DNA from 3 places in the Streptomyces sp. NBC_01618 genome. Region 2 is predicted to be linked to each of the others. Evidence: riboswitches for the same ligand, from Rfam matches in the RefSeq annotation. Region 2 holds a riboswitch; each other region holds the start of a gene.
What was found. A riboswitch is a leader RNA that binds a small molecule or an ion and turns the genes downstream of it on or off. The one in region 2 is predicted to bind glycine.
Positions count from the first base shown of each region.

Region 1: it holds a riboswitch for glycine, as region 2 does, so the genes downstream of both, gcvP (aminomethyl-transferring glycine dehydrogenase) here and gcvP (aminomethyl-transferring glycine dehydrogenase) in region 2, are expected to answer to the same signal.
Region 3: it holds a riboswitch for glycine, as region 2 does, so the genes downstream of both, gcvT (glycine cleavage system aminomethyltransferase GcvT) here and gcvP (aminomethyl-transferring glycine dehydrogenase) in region 2, are expected to answer to the same signal.

Region 1 is NZ_CP109297.1:6,785,649-6,793,320, forward strand. Features, by position in the region: gene gcvH (glycine cleavage system protein GcvH) at 1-243, opposite strand, end outside; gene gcvT (glycine cleavage system aminomethyltransferase GcvT) at 267-1,367, opposite strand; gene gcvP (aminomethyl-transferring glycine dehydrogenase) at 1,397-4,255, opposite strand; glycine riboswitch at 4,406-4,501, opposite strand; gene speB (agmatinase) at 4,611-5,609, opposite strand; gene OH735_RS31565 (MFS transporter) at 5,622-6,986, opposite strand; gene OH735_RS31570 (PucR family transcriptional regulator) at 7,150-7,672, shown strand, end outside.
Region 2 is NZ_CP109297.1:1,125,038-1,132,709, forward strand. Features, by position in the region: gene gcvP (aminomethyl-transferring glycine dehydrogenase) at 1-1,438, opposite strand, end outside; glycine riboswitch at 1,631-1,727, opposite strand; gene OH735_RS05380 (PRC-barrel domain-containing protein) at 1,841-2,209, shown strand; gene OH735_RS05385 (DNA polymerase IV) at 2,134-3,588, opposite strand; gene OH735_RS05390 (MerR family transcriptional regulator) at 3,646-4,263, opposite strand; gene OH735_RS05395 (bifunctional nuclease family protein) at 4,432-4,905, opposite strand; gene OH735_RS05400 (MerR family transcriptional regulator) at 4,959-5,702, opposite strand; gene OH735_RS05405 (FHA domain-containing protein) at 5,720-6,508, opposite strand; gene OH735_RS05410 (DUF881 domain-containing protein) at 6,699-7,487, opposite strand; gene OH735_RS05415 (small basic family protein) at 7,493-7,672, opposite strand, start outside.
Region 3 is NZ_CP109297.1:5,706,052-5,713,723, reverse strand. Features, by position in the region: gene OH735_RS26615 (ABC transporter substrate-binding protein) at 1-1,017, opposite strand, end outside; gene OH735_RS26610 (ABC transporter permease) at 1,113-2,117, opposite strand; gene OH735_RS26605 (enhanced serine sensitivity protein SseB C-terminal domain-containing protein) at 2,659-3,432, opposite strand; gene OH735_RS26600 (enhanced serine sensitivity protein SseB) at 3,599-4,369, opposite strand; gene OH735_RS26595 (AAA family ATPase) at 4,452-5,141, opposite strand; glycine riboswitch at 5,301-5,395, shown strand; gene gcvT (glycine cleavage system aminomethyltransferase GcvT) at 5,536-6,702, shown strand; gene gcvH (glycine cleavage system protein GcvH) at 6,794-7,171, shown strand; gene glyA (serine hydroxymethyltransferase) at 7,190-7,672, shown strand, end outside.

The DNA.
Region 1 (7,672 bases), 5.7 Mb from region 2:
CTCGTTGATCTCGACGACCTCGCCGTCGGCAGGAGCGAACAGGTCGCTCACGGACTTGGTCGACTCGATCTCTCCGCACGCCTCGCCGGCCTTCGTGGTCGTGCCGACAGCGGGCAGGTCGAGGTAGACGACGTCGCCGAGCGCGTCGGCGGCGTGGGCGGTGACACCGATCGTCGACAGGTTGCCGTCGGTCGCGATCCACTCGTGGTCTCGGGTGTATTTCAGCTCGGTGGGCAGGCTCATGATCTGTCCTTTTCTGAACGTGGTCAGGTTTGGCGGCGGTAGAAGGGCAGCGGGACGACCTCGGCGTACTGCCGAGCACCGCGGATGTCGACGAGCACCTTCGTGCCGGGTTCGCTGCGATCCGGCGGCAGGTAGGCCATCGCCACGGGGTGGCCAAGGGTGGGCGCGAGCGCGCCGGAGGTGATGTCGCCGATGCGTTCGCCGCTGTCCAGGTCGAGTACGGCGTAACCGGTGCGCGGCGCTCGCCGGCCGGTCGAGGTCAGCCCGACCAGCACACGGGCCGGTGCCTCGTCCTGACGGGCGGCCAAGGCCGCCTCGCCGACGAACCCGCCGGGCTTCCCGAATACCACGACTCGGCCCAGTCCGGCCTCGAACGGGGTGGTGCGGACGGTGAGTTCCTGGCCGTACAACGGCATGCCGGCCTCGAGACGCAGCGTGTCACGGCAGGCCAGGCCGCACGGGGCCAGCCCGTGCTCCGCGCCCGCTGCGCTGACGGCCTGCCAGACGGCAACCGCGTCCTTGCTGCGGCAGTAGATCTCGAAGCCGTCCTCGCCGGTGTAGCCGGTGCGCGCGAGCAGGACGTCGTGGTCCGCCATCCGCGCCGGGTCGATGGCGTAGTACTTCAGCGACGGCACGTCGACGTCGACCACGGCGCTGAGGATCGCCGGCGACGTGGGGCCCTGGACCGCGATCAGCGCCCACTCGCTGGACACGTCCCGGATCGTGGCGGCATAGCCGTCGATGCGGTCACGCAGGTGCGAGAGCACCACCAGCACATTGCCGGCGTTGGCCACGACCAGGTACTTCTGCTCGGCCAAACGGTAGACGACGAGGTCGTCGAGGACTCCGCCCGTCTCGTGGACCAGCATGGAGTAGCGCGCGCGGCCAACAGCGATCTTCGACGGTTGCCCGACCAGGGCGTGGTCGAGCGCCCGGCCCGCCTCGGGGCCGGACACCTCGATCTCGCCCATGTGGGTGAGGTCGAAGATTCCGGCGGTGGTCCGTACGGCGTGGTGCTCAGCCAGCTCGGAGGTGTAGCGCAGCGGCATGGACCAGCCGGCGAAGTCGGTGAACGACGCACCGAGCTGGGTGTGGATGTCGTGCAGGGGTGTCTTCTTCGACATGGTGGCTCCTCTCAGATCGTCACGGTCGGTCACGACGCGAACGACTCGGGAGGCGGGCAGGCGCAGACCAGGTTCCGGTCGCCGTGCGCCTGGTCGATCCGGCCGACCGGCGGCCAGTACTTGTCGGGAGAGATGCCGGCCGGGAAGACGGCCCGTTCGCGCGAGTACGCACGGGACCACTCGCCGGCGATCGCGGCCGCGGTGTGCGGCGCCCGTCGCAGCGGGCTTCCCTCGACGGACCAGACGCCCCTCTCCACCAGCTCGATCTCCGCGCGGATGGCGATCAACGCCTCGCAGAAGCGGTCCAGTTCCTGCAGGTTCTCGCTCTCCGTCGGCTCGACCATCAGCGTTCCGGCGACCGGGAAGCTCATCGTCGGTGCGTGGAAGCCGTAGTCGATGAGCCGCTTGGCGATGTCGTCGACCGTCACACCCGTGGCCGCGGTGAGCGAGCGCACGTCGAGGATGCACTCGTGCGCCACGAGGCCGGCCTCCCCGGCGTACAGGACCGGGAAGTGCGGCGCGAGCCGCCGAGCCACGTAGTTGGCACTCAGCACGGCCGTCCGGGTCGCCTCGGTCAACCCTTCGGCGCCCATCATCCGGATGTAGGCCCACGGGATCGGCAGGATGCCGGCGCTGCCGAACGGCGCGGCACTCACCGACCCGATCCCGTCGCGGCGCCCGGTGTCGGGGTGCAGCGGGTGGGTGGGCAGGTACGGCGCGAGGTGCTCCGCCACCGCGACCGGACCGACGCCCGGCCCCCCGCCGCCGTGCGGGATGCAGAACGTCTTGTGCAGATTGAGGTGTGACACGTCGCCACCGAACTCACCGGGCTTGGCGACCCCGAGCAGCGCGTTGAGGTTGGCGCCGTCGACGTACACCTGTCCACCGTGCTCGTGCACCAGCTCGCACAGCCGGGTGACGCTCTCCTCGTAGACGCCGTGCGTCGAGGGGTAGGTCACCATGATCGCGGCCAGCTCGTCGGAGTGCTTCGCGCACTTGGACTGGAGGTCGTCGAGGTCGACCGTGCCATCGGGCCGCGACGCCACCACGACGACGCGCATCCCGGCCATGACGGCCGAGGCGGCGTTGGTGCCGTGCGCGCTCGCCGGGATCAGACACACGTCGCGTTCGGCCCGGCCGTTGCTCCGGTGGTAGGCGCGGATAGCCAGCAGGCCCGCGAGCTCGCCCTGCGATCCGGCGTTCGGCTGGATGGAGACCTTGGCGTAACCGGTGACCTCGGCCAGCCACGTCTCGAGTTGCTCGACCAGGGTCAGGTATCCGGCCGCGTCCGTGACCGGGGCGAACGGGTGCAGGTCAGCGAACGCGGGCCAGCTGAGCGGCTCCATCTCCGTGGTCGCGTTGAGCTTCATCGTGCAGGACCCGAGCGGGATCATGCCGCGGTCCAGCGCGAAGTCACGGTCGGAGAGCTTGCGCAGGTAGCGCAGCATCGCGGTCTCCGAGCGGTGCTGGTGGAAGACCGGGTGGGTGAGGAACGGGGAGGTACGACGCAGCTCCGGCGGGAGCACCGCCGAGACGTCGGGCGTCAGGGTGTCCAGGCCGCCGCCGGCTCGGCCGAAGGCGTCGAGCACGAGGCGGACGTGCTCGTCCGTGGTGACCTCGGAGCAGGAGATGCCGACGTGGTCGCCGTCCACCAGCCGCAGCCGCAGGCCCTTGTCGTGCGCGGCCGCGACGACCTCCTCGGCGCGACCCGGGACCGCCACCAGCAGGGTGTCGAAGAACTCGCGGTGTACCAGCGTGATCCCGCTCGCCCGCAGACCCGCGGCGACGAGCGCGGCCTGCCGGTGCGTCCGCCGGGCGATCTCGGTCAGTCCGTCGGGACCGTGGTAGACGGCGTACATCGACGCGACCACCGCGAGCAGCACCTGCGCCGTGCAGATGTTCGAGGTCGCCTTGTCACGCCGGATGTGCTGCTCGCGGGTCTGCAGTGCCAGGCGGTACGCCGGCCGGCCGGTGTCGTCCACGGACACGCCCACGAGCCGGCCGGGCAGGTGACGTTCGAGCCCTTCGCGGACCGCGATGAACCCGGCGTGCGGCCCGCCGTAGAACAGGGGGACACCGAACCGCTGGGACGACCCCACGACGATGTCGGCGCCGTACTCGCCCGGCGGCACGAGCAGGGTGAGCGCCAGCAGGTCGGCGGTCACGGTGACGAGCGCCCCGCGTGCCTGTGCCGCGGCGGTCACTTCGCGCAGGTCACGGACCGCGCCCGAGCAGCCGGGGTAGGACAGCACCACCCCGAAGAAACCGTCCTCCGGCAGCGGCTGGGTGACGTCGATCTCGACGACCTCGATACCGACGGCGGCCGCCCGTGTGCGCAGCACGTCGAGGGTCTGCGGCAGGGTGTCGTGGTCGACCAGGACGCGGCGCCGGCCCTTCCCCGCGACGCGGCGCATGACTGTGACGGCCTCGGCCACCGCCGTGCCCTCGTCGAGCAGCGACGCGTTGGCGGTCGGCAGCCCGGTCAGGTCGCCGACCATGGTCTGGAAGTTGAGCAGCGCCTCCAGCCGGCCCTGGCTGATCTCCGGCTGGTACGGCGTGTAGGCGGTGTACCACGCCGGGTCCTCCAGCACGTTGCGCCGGATCACCGCGGGCGTGACGGTCGCGTGGTAGCCCAGGCCGGTCATCGGGACGGCCACGGTGTTCCGGCCCGCGAGCTCGCGCAACTCGGCGAGCGCCTCGGCCTCGGTGGCCGCGGCGGGCAGGTTCAGGCCGGAGGTGCTGCGGATGCCGCTCGGGACGGCGGCGTCGATCAGGCCGGCAAGCGTCGGATAGCCGACTTCGGCCAGCATCTTGGTGCGGTCGGCGTCGCTGACGCCGATGTGCCGGGTGGCGAACGCGCCCGACGCGCGGGACTCGGGTGAGGTCATGGTGGGAGGCTCCCTGGAGGGACACCGCGGACGCGGCGCCGTGAACGGATGACCTCCCCGCTCTGTCATCGGTACCTGAGAGCTTCACCACCGGGTCCGGCGGTTTGCACCGTGGGCGCAGGACATGAGGTCCTGACTTTCCAGAGTCGCCTCGCCGAAGCGGTAGTTGTGCCTGAGAGATTCTGGGGAGAGTTGCTCCTTCGGCGCCTCGCCAAGGATGGGCGAGGGCTCTCCCGCTTCGGTTCGAGCGGCGCGATGTTGAGTTGTCGGGCCTGACCGCGAGGTCAGGTGGCGGTGCCGTCGAGGCGGGTCAGCGCCTTGACGGCCCCTGGTGCCTGCTGAGTCGCGCCCGGAATCAGGCGTGGTCCGCGGCCGTCAGCACGGGGCCGGACACCTGGTTCTTCGTCATGAGCGTGATCAGGTCGAACACCACGGTGGCGGCAGCGACGCAGGTGATCTCGGCGTGGTCGTAGGCCGGAGCGACCTCGACCACGTCGCCACCGATGATGTTGAGCCCGTCGAGGCTGCGGAGCAGACGCAACAGCTCGCGGCTGTTGAGCCCGCCCATCTCCGGTGTACCCGTCCCGGGCGCGAACGCGGGGTCGAGCACGTCGATGTCGATCGAGATGTACACCGGTGCGTCGCCCACGCGTCGCCGTACGGCGTCCACCGCCCCGTCGATCCCGATGACGTCGAGGTCTCCGGCACGGATCGCCCGGAAGCCGAACGCCTTGTCGTTCACGAGGTCCATCCGGTCGTAGATCGGTCCACGGATGCCCAGGTGTATGGACTTGTCCTCGGCGAGCAGGCCCTCTTCGAAGGCCCGGCGGAACACCGTGCCGTGCGTGACCGGAGCGTTGAAGTAGGTGTCCCAGGTGTCGAGATGCGCGTCGAAGTGGACCAACGCGACCGGGCCGTACTTGTCCCTGGCCGCGCGCAGCATGGGCAGCGCGATCGTGTGGTCACCGCCGATGCTCACGATGCGCCGGTCGGACTGTCCCACGACGTCGCGGGCGTAGCCCTCGATCTGGGCGACTGCTTCGTCGATGCTGAACGGCGTACAGGGAACGTCACCGGCGTCGACGACCTGGAGCGCTTCGAGCGGTGCGGTGTCGAGCTCGACGTGGAACTTCGGGCGCAGGTGACGCGATGCCTGACGGACGCCCATCGGTCCGAAGCGGGCGCCCGGCCGGTACGACGTACCCCCGTCGAACGGCACGCCCAGGACCGCGATGTCGTAGTCGCTGACCGAGCCGATGTCGGGGATCCGGGCGAAGGTACCCAGGCCGGCGAAGCGTGGGACCTTCGTGGCGTCCAGGGCTCCGATCGGGGAGGGTCGGTTGTCGTGGTTCATCACAGTTTCCAGTCAGTTCGTAATGGTGGTGGCAAGGGAGGGGTAGGCCGGATCGGCCGGGTTGCCGGCGCCTGCGGCGGTGTCGCTGAGCGACCGGCCTCGGGTCTCGGTTGCCCAGGCCAGCGTGATCAGGAGCCCGACGACCGACACGATGGCGCCGACGAGGAGCGGCAGGCTCTGGCTCTTGGCCAGTGCGAACGGCATCAGGTAGGTGCCCGCGGCTGCCCCGATGCGGGACACGGCTGTCCCCACGCCGACGGCGGTGGCGCGGACCTCGGTCGGGAACAGCTCGTTGGGGTAGACCACCTCGAGGAAGCTGGAGCCGCCCGAGGCGAGCGCGAAGACGCAGATCGAAACGAAGGAGACCCAGGTCGGCAGTCCGGGCACCAGACCGGGGATGGCCAGGGCTACCGCGATGATCCCGAAGGACCACAGCAGCAACGCCCGACGGCCGATGCGCTCGACCAGCCAGAGTCCGGGGATGCCGCCGATGACGAACAGCGCGGCGAGGAAGATCTCCGAGGTGTTTCCGGTGATTCCCATGCCCGCCAGCAGGTCGGGGGCGAACGAGTAGAGCGCGAACAGCGGGATCACCTGGGCGGTCCAGAAGACGCCCACGAACAGGGTGCGCTTGAGATACGGCGAGCGGAACACCGTGGTGTAGCTGGTCTTCGCCACGGTCGGTTCCTCGGCGAGGTCCGCCACGCCGTACTGCGGACCGTAGACCTTCTTGATCGACCGGTCGGCCTCGTCGACACGCCCCTTGCTGAGCAGCCAGCGTGGCGACTCCGGCGTACCGAGCCGCAGGAACAAGGTCACCAGGGCGAACACGGCGGGGCTGGCGAGCATGAAGCGCCAGGCGTTCACGCCGAGCCCCTCGAGGCCCACGCCCACGACGTACGCCGCCGCGGCACCGAGTGCCCAGACCACGAAGGTGGCACCGAGCATCCGGCCGCGGAACTTCCGCGGGAGGTACTCCGCCAACAGGGACGTGGCGATCGGGTAGTCGGCACCGATGGCCGCGCCGAGGAGGAAGCGGAGCAGCACGAGCTGCCAGACCTCGTTCGCGAAGGCGGACAGGATGGAGAACAGCGCGAGCGCGGCGAGGTCGGCGATGTACATGATGTGCCGGCCGATCTTGTCGGTGACGTATCCGAAGACCGCCCCACCGAAGAAGATGCCGACCAGGCTTGCGGCAGCGACCAGGCCCTTGTCGGCCGTGGTCATGTCGAGGGCCGGGGTGAGCGTCGCGAAGGCGACACCGACAATCGCGATCGCGTAGCCGTCGATGAACGGTCCGCCCGAGGAGTAGGCGGTCAGTTTCTTGTGGAAGCGCGTCAGTGGAGCGTCGTCAATGAGGTTCGATCTCGCAGTCATGGAAGGTCCTTGGCTCGCGGCGACCATGCGGAAGTGTTGCGTCCAGATGTACGCCGTGTGACCAGCGGTCGAGCAGACCCGCAGCGCTCAAAGCTCTCGCCGGTTCTTATACATTTGCACAACACTGCTATGCGGTCGATCAGGCCCGTCGTACCGTGGTCCCATGCCGATCACAGTGGGCGAGCTGCTCGAGATGCCCCACCTGCGCCTGAGACTCCACTCAGGGGCCGGTGCGCTGAACCGGCCTGTCTCGTGGACGCACACGACCGACCTGCCCGAGCCATGGCGCTGGGTGGCCGGCGGCGAGCTCCTCATGACGAACGGCATGCCGATTCCCCGGAGCGCGTCCGGCCAGGAAGAATTCGTCCGCCAACTGGTCGAGCACGGCGTCGCTGCGCTGGCCATCGGCGAGAAGATGTACGCCCCGCCGCTGACCAAGCGGCTGACGCGGACGAGCGACGAGCTGGGCTTCCCGGTGCTCTGGATCGCCTACCCCATGCCGTTCGTAGCGATCTCTCGCACCGTCGCCGAGGCGACCCTGTTGGAACAGTCCCAACGTCTGATTCGGACCGAGCGGATCTATCAAGCGCTGCAGCGGATCTCCTTGCAGAACTCCGGGCTCAAGACGCTCACGAGTGCACTGTCCCGCGAGATCGACTGCGACGTCCGCGTGTGCGACCGCGCCA
Region 2 (7,672 bases):
AGACCGGGTGGGTGAGGATCTCGTCGGTGCGCAGCAGGCCCTCGGGCAGCGCGTCGGCAGCCGCGGCGTCCAGCTCCTCGATGTCCCCGTCGGCGCCGAACGCGGCCCAGACGGCGGCGATCTGCGTACGGGTGGTGGTCTCGTCACAGGCGAGGGAGACGAGGTCCGTGTCGACGAGCCGCAGGTTGACACCGCGCTCGCGGGCGTCGGCCACGACTTCGTCGGCCTTCCCGGGAACGCGCACGGTGAGGGTGTCGAAGTAGGCGCCGGTCACGACGTCGATGCCACTGGCGCGCAGGCCCTCGGCCAGGATCGTCGCGTAGCGGTGGGTGCGCAGGGCGATCGTCCGCAGCCCGTCCGGGCCGTGGTAGACGGCGTACATCCCGGCCATGACGGCGAGCAGCACCTGAGCCGTGCAGATGTTGCTGGTGGCCTTCTCGCGGCGGATGTGCTGCTCGCGGGTCTGCAGCGCCAGCCGGTAGGCCTTGTTGCCGTCCGCGTCGACGGAGACGCCGACGAGGCGGCCGGGCAGGCTGCGGGCGAACTTCTCGCGTACGGCCATGAAGCCGGCATGCGGTCCGCCGAAGCCCATCGGCACGCCGAAACGCTGCGTGGTGCCGACCGCGATGTCCGCGCCCAGGTCGCCCGGTGAGGTGAGCAGGGTCAGGGCCAGCAGGTCGGCGGCGACCGTGACGATCGCACCCAGTTCGTGGGCCTGCTCGATCAACGGCTGGATGTTCCGCACCGCTCCGGAGGCGCCCGGGTACTGCACCAACACACCGAAGACGCCACGCTCGGCGATCTCCGCCGGGATGCCGTCGGAGAGGTCGGCGACGACGACCTCGACGCCGGAGGGCTCGGCGCGGGTCTCGATGACGGCGACCGTCTGCGGCAGGGCGTCGGCGTCGACCAGGAAGACGCCGTTCCTGACCTTGCCTACGCGCCGCGAGAGCGCCATGGCCTCGGCGGCCGCGGTGCCCTCGTCGAGCAGCGAGGCGCCGGAGGTGGGCAGCCCGGTCAGCTCGGCGACCACCGTCTGGAAGTTGAGGAGCGCCTCCAGGCGGCCCTGCGAGATCTCCGGCTGGTACGGCGTGTAGGCCGTGTACCAGGCGGGGTTCTCCATGACGTTACGCAGGATCACGGGCGGGGTGAAGGTGCCGTAGTAGCCGAGCCCGATCATCGGGGCCAGCACCTGGTTGCGGTCGGCCAGGGCGCGCAGCTCGGCGAGGACCTCGGCCTCGGTGCGGGCGGCCGGCAACCGGAGTGCCTCCGCGCTCTTGATGACATCGGGCACCGCGGCCGCGGTCAGCTCGTCCAGTGAGCCGTAACCGACCTGGGCGAGCATCTTCGACTGCGCCTCTTCATCGGGACCGATGTGGCGCTGTTCGAACGGAATACCCTGCTCCAGCTGGGAGAGCGGAGTGCGACGGGGGGTCATGATGGAGGCCTCCTGGTCTGTCACGACCTGCGAGGGGCACCACGGCGCGGGTGCCCGGACGGCCTCCCCCTCTGTCATCTCAACCTGAGAGCTTCACCGGCGCGCCTTGTGGCGTACCGGCTTTCACCGTCGGTGAGGAAGGGAACCGACGGCGCTCGGCCGCACGGAACCCGCCCTGCTTTCCAGAGTGACCTCGTCCGCGCGGTACGGGGGCCTGAGAGATTCCGGGGAGGATTTGCTCCTTCGGCGCCTCCGGATTCGCTCCGGAGGACTCTCCCGCACGGGGTCAGCAGCCATCACCAGCCTACCAGCGGGGTTCGTGGCGGAATTCTCGAGTGGCCAACCCCCTGGATCTGCACTTTTGTAGTGCTTGTGGAGTAGCCGCGACCAGTGGGAGGGACCGTGCAGACCGACATCGATCCGCGCAGCCTGATCGGCCGCAAGGCGTTCGACCGCAAGGGCACCAAGATCGGAACCGTGGACGAGGTGTACCTCGACGACGCAACCGGTGTGCCCGAGTGGGCAGCCGTACGCACCGGACTTTTCAGCCGGGACGCGTTCGTCCCGCTGGAGCCCAGCGAGTTCGTGGAGGATTCGCTCCGCGTCCCCTTCGACCGGGCACTGATCAAGGACGCACCCGACTTCGGCGTCGGTCGCCATCTCTCGCCGGAACAGGAGCTCCAGCTCTACCGGCACTACGGTCTGGACTCCCCGCCCGAGGAGACCGGCCCGGACAGGGACTTCGGCAGACTGGCCGGCCAGGACGAGTAGTCCGCCGGGTTCCGCACCAGCGGCAGCGGATCGGCCGGCCGCAACTGCGCGTCGTCGATCCGGAAGGTACGCACCCGGCCGGGCGCCGACTCCGGTTCCTCGAACCGCACCGTGACCCGGCCGACACCGCTGCCCTGCACCCAGCCATGGCCGTAGACGTCATGGCGCACGTCGTGTCCGGCGGGCCAGCGCCGCGCGGCGAGCTGTTCGGCGGTCTCGGGGGGCTCCTCCCCCGCACCGCCGGCCGGCTCGTCCCTCTCGTCACCCGCTTCCTCCTGGGCCGCTTCCCCGGTCGCGGCCCGCTCACCGGCGGCCTGCGCAAAGAGGTCCTCCTGCGTGTAATCGGCGAGCCCCGTGACGCCCACCCCCAGGAGCCGTACGCCTCCGGTGGTGTCCACGGCCGCCAGGAGCCGCGCGGCGGCCTCCCGGACCACGGTGGGGTCGTCAGTGGGCCCACGGAGCGTCTCGGACCTCGTGAGCGTGGAGAAGTCGTACCGTCGCACCTTCAGCACCACCGTCCGCCCGGACCGCCCGGCACCCCGCAGCCGCTGGACGCATCGGCCGGCCAGCCGCTCCACCTCCGTCCTGACCCGCACCCGGTCGTGCAGGTCCGCGTCGAAGGTGTCCTCGACCGACACGGATTTCGCGTCCCGCTCCGCGACGACGGGCCGGTCGTCGTACCCGAACGCCATCCGGTGGAGCGAGCCGCCGTGCGCCTTTCCCAGCAGGCGTACGAGCTCCGCCTCACCCGCCTCGGCCAGGTCACTGACGGTCGTCATCCCGGCGCGGCGCAGGTGGTCCGCCGTCGCGGGCCCGACGCCGGGGAGGATCCGTACCGGCATCGGTGCGAGCAGCTCCCGCTCCGTGCCCGGCTCCATGAGCCGCAGCCCGTCCGGTTTGGCCTGCTCCGACGCGATCTTGGCCAGCATCTTGGAGCCGGCGAGCCCGACCGAGCCGGTCAGCCCGGTGACCGCCTTGATGGCCGTACGCAGCTGCCCGCCGATCTCCAGCGCGGAAGCCGTGTCATCGGCCGCCCCGCCGGCTTCCAGGTCCACGAAGGCCTCGTCCAGGCTGAGCGGCTCGACCAGCGGCGAGAGCCGCCCCAGCAGCTCCATCACCTGGTCGCTGACCGTCCGGTACAGCAGGAAGCGGGGCACCAGATAGGCCGCGTTGGGGGCCAGCCGCCGGGCCTGCGCCATGGGCATCGCCGAATGGACTCCGAAGCGCCGTGCCTCGTACGACGCGGTGGCGACCACTCCGCGTGGCCCCAGCCCACCGACCACGACCGGCTTTCCGCGCAGGCTGGGCTTCGCCGCCTGCTCTGCAGAGGCGTAGAAGGCATCCATGTCGAGATGCAGGATGGTGGGCGCGGCTCTCACATCAATCGATGCTGCCGCATGGCACTGACAATCGCCGCGCCCGATTCCTCGCCCCGGTCAGCCGGCGCGGTTGCGCCGTCGCGCGAGCTCATCGGTGGGGTTGTTCCCGACGAGTGTCTCGCCGGTGTCCACGCGCTCTCCGTGCAGTTGCGACAGGGCGACGTCGACGTCCTGCCACACCACGCCCACGGCAATGCCGAAAACCCCCTGGCCGCCCTGGAGCAAGTCGACGACCTCGTCGGGCGAGGAGCACTCGTAGACCGTCGCCCCGTCGCTCATCAGCGTCATCCGCTCCAGATCCTGGAACCCGCGGGCCCGCAGATGCTGAACCGTGGTGCGAATGTTCTGCAGGGCGACGCCCGTGTCCAGGAAACGCTTGACGATCTTCAGCAGGACGACGTCCCGGAAGCTGTAGAGCCGCTGTGTGCCCGAGCCGTATGCCGGACGGACGCTCGGCTCGACGAGCCCCGTGCGCGCCCAGTAGTCGAGCTGCCGATAGGTGATCCCCGCAGCCGCACACGCTGTCGGCCCCCGATAGCCGATGTCGTTGGCCGATGCCACGCCGCCCCCCGCCACCGCCGCCGGTTGAACCGGTTGCCTGATGGTGTGGTCGGCTGTACTCCCCTGCTGCGGATACGGCCCACCCGCTGCCGTACCGTCGCCGCTGCTTCTCACGCCGACCTCCGTCCTTGACCTGCCATCTCGAAGGTAGGCAGTCACTCGGGGTGCGTCAACGATCGCCACACTCGGCACGCCGAGTGATAATCACCCTGAGGGTGGTTTCCCGTGACTCGCGAGGGGGAAAGGCTTGTCGAATGCGCTGACGGCGGCCCCGTAGAACGGTCACTGACTGTTGGTGCCGAAGTCCTCCGGTGAGATCTGATCGAGGAACTCGCGGAACTTCTCCACCTCGTCCTCCTGTTCGTCCGGGATGGCGATGCCTGCGTCGTCGAGCACCCCGTCGCTGCCGTAGATCGGCGTTCCGGTGCGCAGCGCCAGCGCTATGGCGTCGGACGGCCGCGCGCTCACCTCGACCCCGCTGGCGAAGACCAGCTCCGCGTAGAACACCCCTTCGCGCAGGTCCGTGATGCGGACCTCGGTGAGCTCCTGGCCGACGGCCTCGAGCACATCCTTGAAGAGATCATGGGTCAGCGGCCTGGCCGGAGCCATGCCCTGCTGGGCAAAGGCGATCGCGGTCGCCTCACCAGGACCGATCCAAATGGGGAGGTACCGGTCGCCTCCCACTTCACGCAGGAGCACGATCGGTTGGTTCGAGGGCATTTCCACCCGGACACCCACAACGTCGAGCTCGTTCACACAGCAACCCTAGGACGTGCTCGGCAGGTTTGGGTAGTCGGGCACCGACGAGATCAGTGGAACCGGACCTTCAGAGCGGTCTGCACCAGGGCCGAGTGAAGCCTTACGGACAACTCGGCGAGCTCCCGCGCGGTGGCCTCGGCATGCGCTCTGGTCTGCGGATTCCGGTGCCGCCGCAGGGGCGCAACCACCTGCTCGATCAGTCCCGCCTCGCGGTCGGCGGCGGCCCGGATGGCCCGGAGGTGACGCGGTTCCAGACCGAATCGGCCCAGATCCGCCACAAGCTTGGCCACCGTGACCATCTCGGCGTCGTAGCCGCCCTCGCCGCTCGGAGCGACCAGGCCGTACGACTCCCACTCATCGAGGTCACTCTCGGTGACCTCGGTCACCGCGAGCAGCTCGGCACGGCCGATCCGGGCCGCGGTCGCCCTCCCGGAGTCAGCGTCCCAGCCGCCACCGGTCAGGTCCCGGGGGCAACCTCCGGAAGGCAGGGCGGACTGCTCGCCGCGGGCGAGGGCGTCCAGATGCTCGCGGATGACCTTCAGCGGGAGGTAGTGATCCCGCTGCATACGCAGCACCTGCGCGAGCCGCTCCACGTCGGCCGCACGGAACTTGCGGTAGCCGGAGGGGGTCCGTTGCGGCTCGACGAGCCCCTCGGCCTCCAGGAAGCGAATCTTGGAGATCGTGACTTCGGGAAACTCGTCCCGCAGCTGCAGGAGCACCGTACCGATGCTCATCGGGCGGTCGTCCGCGCTGGCGGTGCCGTGACCGGCACCGCCCGTCGGTGTTCTCAGCATGGACCTTCCCTGACGGGTCAGATGCCCCGCTGGCTCGCATAGAAGACCAGCCGGTACTTGCCGATCTGCACTTCGTCGCCGTTGGACAGGGCAACGGAGTCGATGCGCTCGCGGTTGACGTAGGTGCCGTTGAGGCTGCCCACATCCCCGACCGTGAAGCTGCCGTCGGGGCTCCTGCGGAACTCCACATGCCTCCTCGACACCGTCACGTCGTCGAGGAAGATGTCGCTCTGCGGGTGGCGGCCGGCCGTGGTCAGCTCGCTGTCCAGCAGGAAGCGACTGCCGGAGTTCGGACCGCGCCGCACCACGAGCAGCGCCGAGCCGAGCGGAAGTGCGTCGACAGCGGCCTGCGCCTCGGGCGAGAGGGACGGTGCGAGCGTCTGCCCGGTGGCCTCCGCCTCGTACGCCTCGAGGCCTGAGATGGAAATGGTCGAGGTCGTCTCCGAGGCACGCTCGGGAATTCCGCCCTTCAGCGGCGCACCGCAGTTGGAGCAGAAACGACTGGCCTCGGCGTTGCGATGCCCGCACCTCGTACAGACCGGCATGGACGAACCCTCCTGCCTCGGGGTAAACCCTCCACCTGTACCTGAGGTTGACGGTTCTCCGAAACCTATGCGGCCGGCACCGGCAGGGTCAACAGACGACGCGCCGGAAGCACCCGAATTGTCACTGCCCGAACCCGACACCTGATCGCGGAAGAGCGGGCGCTCCGAGCCCTGCTCATCTGCCTGGCCATGGCGCGGTGCGCGATGGCGGGCAGCCTCATCGCGAGCGCTCTTGCCGAACAACTTCCCAAACAACTTCACGGGCGATTCCCCTTGACCGAAATAGACCCGCCCGTGGGGCAGGACGAACCCTGAATGAACACACCTGCCGACCCGGACATCTTCACAACGTCCGTATCCACTCGACAGTTTCCACCACGCACCACCATTACGATGCGGCGACCCCCCGCAACCGCCTGCCCATGTCCTTCGCTCCCTCGGTGCCGCGGCCTCACGGGGACGACGACCGAGCGTAGTCAGGCCGCTCTGCCGGTCGCAAGACATCCACAACGATGTCGTCGGCCTGCTCAACACGCACGGTGGCCTGCTCCTTCTCCAGTGTCTGCACCACACCGCCGGGGATGTTCAGCGCAGGCTCCAGGTCCTGGGGCTTGCCGATCACCTTGAACACGTACGGCGCGGTGATCTTACGGCCGTCGACCTTGACCTTGCCGCCGTCACCGGAGAAGTACGTATTGGCCACGACTCTGACGCCGTTGACCTCGATCGCCTCGGCGCCAGCCGCACGCAACTCCTGGAGCGCATCGAGCAGCATGTCCGCCTTGACTCCGTCTCCCGGGTCGTTGACGGTGAGGGTAATCCCGGGCCCGTGTGCGGCCACGGTGCCCGCGAGGACACCGAGTTGCCGTTCCTTCTCCACCGTCTGCTTGCGCGCCTCCTCGGCCTGGTCGGAGCTGTTCTCCAGTTCCGTGCGCTGAGCGTCGAGACGCTGCTTCTCGTCCTCCAGGCGCTGTGTGCGGTCGTCCAGCTCGTCGAGAATGCGGACGAGGTCCTCCTGGCGGGCACCTCTCAGTGCGCTGTTGTCGCTGTTCGAGCGGACCTGAATGGCCAGCCCCAGGCCGAGGACGAACAGCAGCAGCGCGACGATGAGTTGGGCCCGTGTCACCCGCGGCGGCCACAGCCCGGCGATGAGCCGCTGACGCCCGGTGAGCTCCTTGACAGCGTCGGCGGGCTGCTCGCCGGGCTGCTCCTTGCCGCTGGGAAGTTCTTCGTTGCTCATCGGCCTCAGGCCCGGAAGACGTGCCGGCGGATGGCCGCGGCGTTGGAGAAGATCCGGATCCCGAGCACGACCACCACACCGGTGGAGAGCTGCGCGCCGACGCCCAGCTTGTCGCCCAGGAACACGATCAGTGCGGCCACCACGACATTCGACAGGAACGACACGACGAACACCTTGTCGACAAA
Region 3 (7,672 bases), 4.6 Mb from region 2:
CGCGACGTAGCGGACGAAGGACGTCTGCATGTTGTCGACGCTGTCCTTGTGGTCCTGGACAGCGGTGACACGGCCGGACTGGGTCATGCCGGTGCCGTTGAGGTCGACGTCGTAGTCGCCCTCCATCAGCTTCTTGTCGTTCTCCTCCAGGTTGGCGGAGATCGTCACGGTGATCTTGTCCGGCAGCGCGGGACGCAGCGGGTCCGAGGACTTCTGCCACTTGTCGTTGCGGACGAGCACGATGCTCTTGCCCGGCTTGTACGTCTCGAACTTGTACGGGCCCGAGGAGAACGGCCGCTGGGTGTACTTCGCCTTGGTGTCCTCCGACGCCTTCACGGGCGAGCCCGAGGGCATGGCGAGGAACTGCTCGAAGTCACCGTTGGGCTTGGGCAGCTTGAAGACGATGGTGTTGTCGTCGGGCGTCTCGATCGCCTTCAGACCGAGCTTGTCCGCGGAGGAGTCCTTGTACGGGCCCTTGTACTCGTGCTTGGGGTCAAGCGTCTGCATCAGGTACTGCGGGCCACCGGTGATGGTGTCCGTCGCCCAGATGCGCTCGATGCCGTACTTGACGTCCTTGGAGGTCAGCTTGGAGCCGTCCTCCCAGGTGAGGCCGTCCCGCAGCTTGTACGTGTACGTCTTGCCGCCGTCCGAGATCACACCGGGGCCGGTGGCGAGGTCGCCGACCAGCTTGGTGGAGGCGGCGCCGGGCTTGGTGTCGTACGTGACCAGCTGGCGGGTGTAGAAGCGCATGAAGTCCCAGGCCATGCCGTAGTAGGCACGCTGGGGGTCGGCGGAGTCGAGGTCCTGCTTGCCGACCATCTTGAGCGTTCCACCCGTTTTGGTGGACGGGTTGGCGACCTTGTTGAACGCCGCGTTGAAGCCGGCGCCCTTCGCCGTGCTGCTGCCGCCGCCGCTGTCGCCGTCGTCGCCGCCGCCGCACGCCGAGGTGGTCATCAGCGCCGCGACCACGAGGGCCGCACCAGCGGTGAGCCGTCGTTTCGAGGTAACTGTGGACATTTTCTCGTAACCTCCGAGATCGCGGTCCCAGGCCATTGCTTGCCGGAGAACCATGGGAAGAGCCACCTGACAGTGCGGCAGGGGCAAGTCGTGGGTTATCGGGTTCCCTTGGGATCCAGGGCATCGCGCAGCCCGTCCCCGAAGAGGTTGAAGGCCAGCACGGTGATGAAGATCGTCACGCCGGGGACGACCATGAACATCGGGTCGTGCTCGTACGTCTCCAGGGCGTCCCGCAGCATGCCGCCCCAGGAGGCCGTGGGCGGCCGGACACCGGCACCGAGGAAGCTGAGGGCCGCTTCGGTGAGGATGTTGGTGGGGATCATGAGCGTCGCGTAGACGGTGATCGGCGCCACCAGGTTCGGCAGCAGCTCGCGGAAGAGGATGTGCCCGCGCCCGCCGCCGAGGCTGCGCGCCGCCTCCACGTACTCGCGCTCGCGCAGTGAGAGCGTCTGGCCCCGGACGATGCGTCCCACGTACGGCCAGCCGAAGAAGCCGATGACGGCGACGAGTACGGCGATGCGCACCCCGCTGCCGGTGAGGCCGAGCAGATCGTCGGGGAGGACGGAGACGAGGGAGATGATGAACAGGAGCTGCGGGAACGACAGCAGCACGTCCATGGTCCGGCTGATCACTGCGTCGACCCAGCCGCCGAAGTAGCCGGCGATGATCCCGAAGAGCGTGCCGAGCGCCACCGCGACCAGGGCCGCGAGGAACGCCACGAGCAGCGAGATCCGGGCGCCGTAGACGATCCGGCTGAAGATGTCGCGCCCCTTGTTGGGCTCGACGCCGAAGAGGAAGTCGCCGCTCACGCCACCGAGGGAGCCGGTGGGGAGATTGGTCAGCGGGTCGAGCTTGTCCTGGTGGAACTCGTTCGGCGGGTGCCCCAGCAGGCCCACGATGAGGGGCGCGAAGATCGCCACCACGATCAGGACGAGGACAACGATGCCACCCGTCAGCGCGACCTTGTCCTGCTTCAGGCGATTCCAGGCGATCTGCTTGAGAGAGCGCCCCTCGACCTTCTTCACCCCGGAGTCGGCTGCGGGACCACCGGTCGCGATCGGGTCCGCTTCCGTGGTCGGCTCATGCAGTGGTGCCGTCATCGTGGCAAGGACCCCTCTCAACCGGCGGTGGCCGGGCCGAACTGGCCGCTGTGGCGGCACGGATCAGTCAGTCGTACACAGAGGCGGCAGGACGCCCTTGCTGCGGGAGTCTTCATTGCCGTTGCGCGCGGTAGCCATACCGTCAGACGAATGGATGCCTAACCGTGATGCGGTCAGGGGTGTTCCGTTATCCGGACGGATGTGAACGCCCGCCGAACACAGGGCAGTTGAGGCGGAAGGGGGCACGCGCGTAGATTTACGTCGCTTTCGCCATCAGATCTCCCCAGTACGGAGATCTCAGACATCGGGAGCGGGAAACCCCGCGGAGGGTTTCCGCGAGGCGCGCACGGGAGCGCGACGGCATGCACAAGGACCAAGAACGCGGGCCGGGATTCGGGGAGTTGGTGCGGTATGCGTACGTTACGTTCCGGTAATCAGGACCATACGCATGCTTTCCCCGTGCACCCGGCACGTACACCTGTGTTCCGGGTGCACCGGAGTGCGCCGGAGTGCCCCGGTACGTACACGACTGCCGGCAGGCTCAGTACGCGCCCTGCGGCGGCGGGTAGCCGTAGCCGGCCGCCGGGGCGTGCGCCTCGCGGTCGTAGAACGGGCGGGTGTTGGCGCGCAGCCACATCGCGACCGGGTCGTACTCGTCGGACATCGCGACCGTGGAGACGGGCAGCCCGTCCGGGACCGCGCCGATCGACTGCTGCATCATCGCGCGCACCGCGTCGACCGAGGGCTGGCTGGTGTCGTAGAGATCGAGGCCGATGGCGAGATACGGAACCCCGAGCGCGGGCTGCACCCAGGCGCGGCGCAGCGAGCGGATCGCGGGGGTGTGGTGGGCGTTCTGCGTGAGCAGGGCATAGAACTGCGGGATCTCGATGGCCGGCTCGGTGAGCCGGAGCGGGCCCGCGGGCATCCGGTCGAGGCCGGTGGCGATCCGGCGCAGGTCCAGCCAGGGGATGCCGACGCCGCCGCCCGGGGCGTGCGGGTTGAGCCAGATGCCCCAGCGGTCGGGGAAGAGGGCGCGGGCGATGTCGCGGCCGGTGACGAGCTCATGGGCCCGGTTCCAGCCGCTGGCGGAGAGCTCCTGGGCGGAGGTCACACAGGGGGCGTAGCCGAGGCCGTCGACCTCCATGTTCCCGTACTGGGCGTCGGGCGAGCCCGCCTGACCGTGCCAGAGGAGCATCCAGATCCGGTCGTTCGCGAGGGCCTGCAGCAGTGCCTCGTACGCGTCGTAGCGCCCGGGCGTCACTTGGCGCAGCATGTGCTCGACCTGCCCGGCCGCCGCGGTGCCTGACGCACTCACCTGGTCCCGCCCCTCTTCGATCCACTGTGTCGGCCCGCCGCTCCCGGGGCACACGGGTGCGGCACGGTGCCGTGGTACCAGCCATCAAACCAGCTTATGCGCCGGTCCTGACACCGACTTGACGCCTCGGCCCGACGCGGCGATCGGCTTCTGAGGCGTCGGCGTGCTATTGGGTCTCGCGCCGGTAGAACGGCTTGACCTTCTCCCGCATCCAGTCGCCGACCGGGTCCTGCGCCACGTCGAGCAGAACCAGATTGACCGGCCAGGGCACCTCGACGCGGCCGAGCGCACGGCCGAGGGCGTCCATGGGGGCATTGCGTCCGGCGCCCTCCCAGGTGGAGAACTCCACGCCTATGAAGAGGACGGGCTCGCCCCCTTCGATGCTGGCCAGGGCCCGGCGCGCGGTGAGCACGACACCGCTCTCCTCGAATTCACCGGCCGCCGCGGCGAGGAAGTCGACGGGCTCCTCCTTCCAGTCCGGCTCGTACAGCCGGACCCGGCCGCCGCTGGCCGGTCCGTCCAGCGGGGTGCGTCCGGCGCGGCAGAGCTCGGCCACGGCGGGCGGCGGCAGCGGCATCCCGACGGCGCCGCCGGGGTTCACCGCGATGCCGAGTTGCGGGGGCAGTCCGCGGGCGAAATCGCGGGCGGGCGCGACGGCGAAGGACATGGCGGTACCGACACAGCCGAGGAACTGCTGTTCGGAGCTGAATACGGGGACGTACGCGGCGCCCTCGATCTCCAGCGTCGGCAGGTCCAGGTCCAGGGAGTCGGGTCCGCCGCCGCCCGGCAGGGGCACCCAGACCTGGCTGCGCCCGAGCACCTCGACGAGCCGTCCGCCCGCCTCCGGGCTGCCCACCGAGGCCATCAGCACCTCTTCGAGCTCATTGGCGGGCCATCCGCTCTGCGGATGGGACTGGCCCTGTGCCGGAATGTCCACTGCTTCCCCTTCTTCCCCGAGCCTTCCGGCAGAAGGTTAACGTCCGGCTCACGGGCCTTCCGGCAGAAGGTTGACGTCCGGCTCACGGGCCCTGTACGTCCGCGAACGCGATCCGGGCCAGCAGCCCGGCCGCCTCCCGGTCCAGCAGCACCGCGGAGGCGCATCCGGGCGGCAGCAGGCCGGTCCCGGTGGCGCGCAGCAGCCTCCCCACCGCCCTGCGGTGCCGGGCGAAGGCGTATCCGGAGACGCCGCGGCCGCGTTCCCGCTGGCCGTCCATCGCCGTCTGCGGTGTGACGTCGAGCAGGACGAGGTGCAGGGCGCGGCCCCGGCGCCGCGCGGCACGGGCCAGCCAGCCGCGTACCCACGCCTGGGTTCCGCAGTCGTGGACGACGACGGACTCGCCGGAGCGCAGCACCCGCCACAGCCCCCAGTAGTGGGCGACGCGGACGAGGGGACGGTAGAGGGCGTACGGCAGTAACCCGGGCACGAGCCCCGCCCAGCGATCCCGGGTGTCCTGGGAGTCGATGGCGTGGGCCGTCGTCACCGCCCGCCGGATGAGGGTGGATTTGCCGCTGCCGGGCAGCCCGGACACCACCACCACGTCGCCCGCCGCGAAGTGCAGGCTGCGCGGGCTGCGCCCGCCCCGCTCCCGCAGGTCCCGCACGACGGGCCCGTGCGGGCCACGCGCCTCCGTGGCGGGCGCCGCCCCCGGTTGTGCGGGCATCGCGCCGTGCGCGACCCCCGCGGTCGTCGCGTACCGCTGCAACGTCATCACCCCTCCCCCTGTCGGGTCACCCCACGCATGCCCCTGAAGTGTAAAGAAAAGGTAATGCGGCACAACCGTCCACGCCGTTGATTCCCACGAGGGACCGGGGCCCCACTCCGGCGCGATGCATGCGATGATGACCCGGCCAACTGCATAAAGGCCGCTTGAATCCGCGCGGGAGAGTTCCGGTCAGATGTGCCGGGCGCCGAAGGAGCAAGTTCCTCCCTTGAATCTCTCAGGCCCCGTACCGCGTGGATGAGGCAGATCTGAAAAGCGGGCCGCTCTGCGGCCCCACCCAAGGTGCAAGCCGAACCCTTCGGAGGGCTCTCGGCGAACCTCTCAGGTTCCGATGACAGATGGGGAGGGATCGTCCTGTCGTCATGCCCCGGGAGCCACATCCATGAGCACCGCCCCCCGTCTCACCTCCCACCCGTCGCCCACCACCGCCCTGCCGGAAGGCGCTTCGCGCCACAGCCCTCTTCAAGCCCTACACCGTTCACTGGGCGCGACCATGACCGACTTCGCGGGCTGGGACATGCCCCTGCGGTACGGCAGCGAGCGCGACGAGCACAACGCGGTCCGCACCAGGGCCGGGCTCTTCGACCTGTCGCACATGGGCGAGATCACCGTCACCGGCCCCGAGGCCGCGGCCTTCCTGAACTTCGCGCTGGTCGGCAACATCGCGACCGTCGCCGTGGGCCGCGCCCGCTACACGATGATCTGCTCCGAGGACGGCGGCATCCTGGACGACCTGATCGTCTACCGGCTGGGCGAGACCGAGTACATGGTGGTCGCCAACGCCGGCAACGCCCAGACCGTGCTGGACGCGCTGACCGCGCGGGCCGACGGTTTCGACACCGAGGTGCGCGACGACCGCGACGCGTACGCGCTGCTCGCCGTCCAGGGCCCGGAGTCCCCCGCCATCCTGGCCGCCGTCACCGACGCCGACCTGGACGGCCTGAAGTACTACGCCGGTCTGCCCGGCACCGTCGCAGGTGTCCCCGCGCTGATCGCCCGTACCGGCTACACCGGCGAGGACGGCTTCGAGCTGTTCGTCGCCCCGGAGCACGCCGAGCAGCTGTGGAAGGACCTCACCGAGGCGGGCGCCTCCCGCGGCCTGATCCCGTGCGGGCTCTCCTGCCGCGACACGCTGCGCCTGGAGGCGGGCATGCCGCTGTACGGGCACGAGCTGACCACCGGGCTGACCCCGTTCGACGCCGGTTTCGGCCGGGTCGTGAAGTTCGAGAAGGAGGGTGACTTCGTCGGCCGCGAGGCCCTCCGGGCCGCCGCCGAGCGCGCCGAGACCGCCCCGCCCCGCAAGCTGGTCGGCCTGATCGCCGAGGGCCGCCGCGTACCGCGCGCCGGCTTTTCCGTGGTCGCCGGGGGCGAGGTCGTCGGCGAGGTCACCTCGGGCGCGCCCTCGCCCACCCTGGGCAAGCCGATCGCCATGGCGTACGTGGACGCCGCGCACGCCACGCCCGGTACCGCGGGCGTCGGGGTGGACATCCGGGGCAGCCACGAGCCGTACGAGGTCGTGGCGCTGCCGTTCTACAAGCGTCAGAAGTGACGTCCGCGCACCTCGGAAGTGACGTAGTCCCGTCTCACACCGTAAGACCACCGTTCATCAGCACTCCCCCGCGTACAGGAGAATTCAGGTCATGAGCAACCCCCAGCAGCTGCGTTACAGCAAGGAGCACGAGTGGCTGTCGGCCGTCGAGGACGGTGTGGCCACGATCGGTATCACCGAATTCGCCGCCAACGCGCTCGGCGATGTCGTATACGCCCAGCTCCCCGAGGTCGGTGACACGGTGACCGCGGGCGAGACCTGCGGCGAGCTGGAGTCGACCAAGTCGGTGAGCGACCTGTACTCGCCGGTGACCGGTGAGGTCACCGCCGCGAACCAGGACGTCGTGGACGACCCGTCGCTGGTCAACTCCGCTCCGTTCGAAGGCGGCTGGCTGTTCAAGGTACGCATCGCGGAGGAGCCGAAGGACCTGCTCTCCGCCGACGAGTACACCGAGTTCTCCGGCAACTGAGACCCAAGGGACCACCTGATGTCGCTTCTCAACTCCTCCCTCCACGAGCTGGACCCGGACGTCGCCGCCGCTGTCGACGCCGAGCTCCACCGTCAGCAGTCCACCCTCGAAATGATCGCCTCGGAGAACTTCGCTCCGGTCGCGGTCATGGAGGCCCAGGGCTCCGTCCTCACCAACAAGTACGCCGAGGGCTACCCCGGCCGCCGCTACTACGGCGGCTGTGAGCACGTCGACGTCGTCGAGCAGATCGCCATCGACCGCATCAAGGCGCTGTTCGGCGCCGAGGCCGCGAACGTCCAGCCGCACTCCGGTGCGCAGGCCAACGCCGCCGCGATGTTCGCGCTGCTGAAGCCCGGCGACACGATCATGGGCCTGAACCTCGCCCACGGCGGTCACCTGACCCACGGCATGAAGATCAACTTCTCCGGCAAGCTCTACAACGTGGTCCCGTACCACGTCGACGAGACCGGCGTCGTGGACATGGCCGAGGTCGAGCGCCTG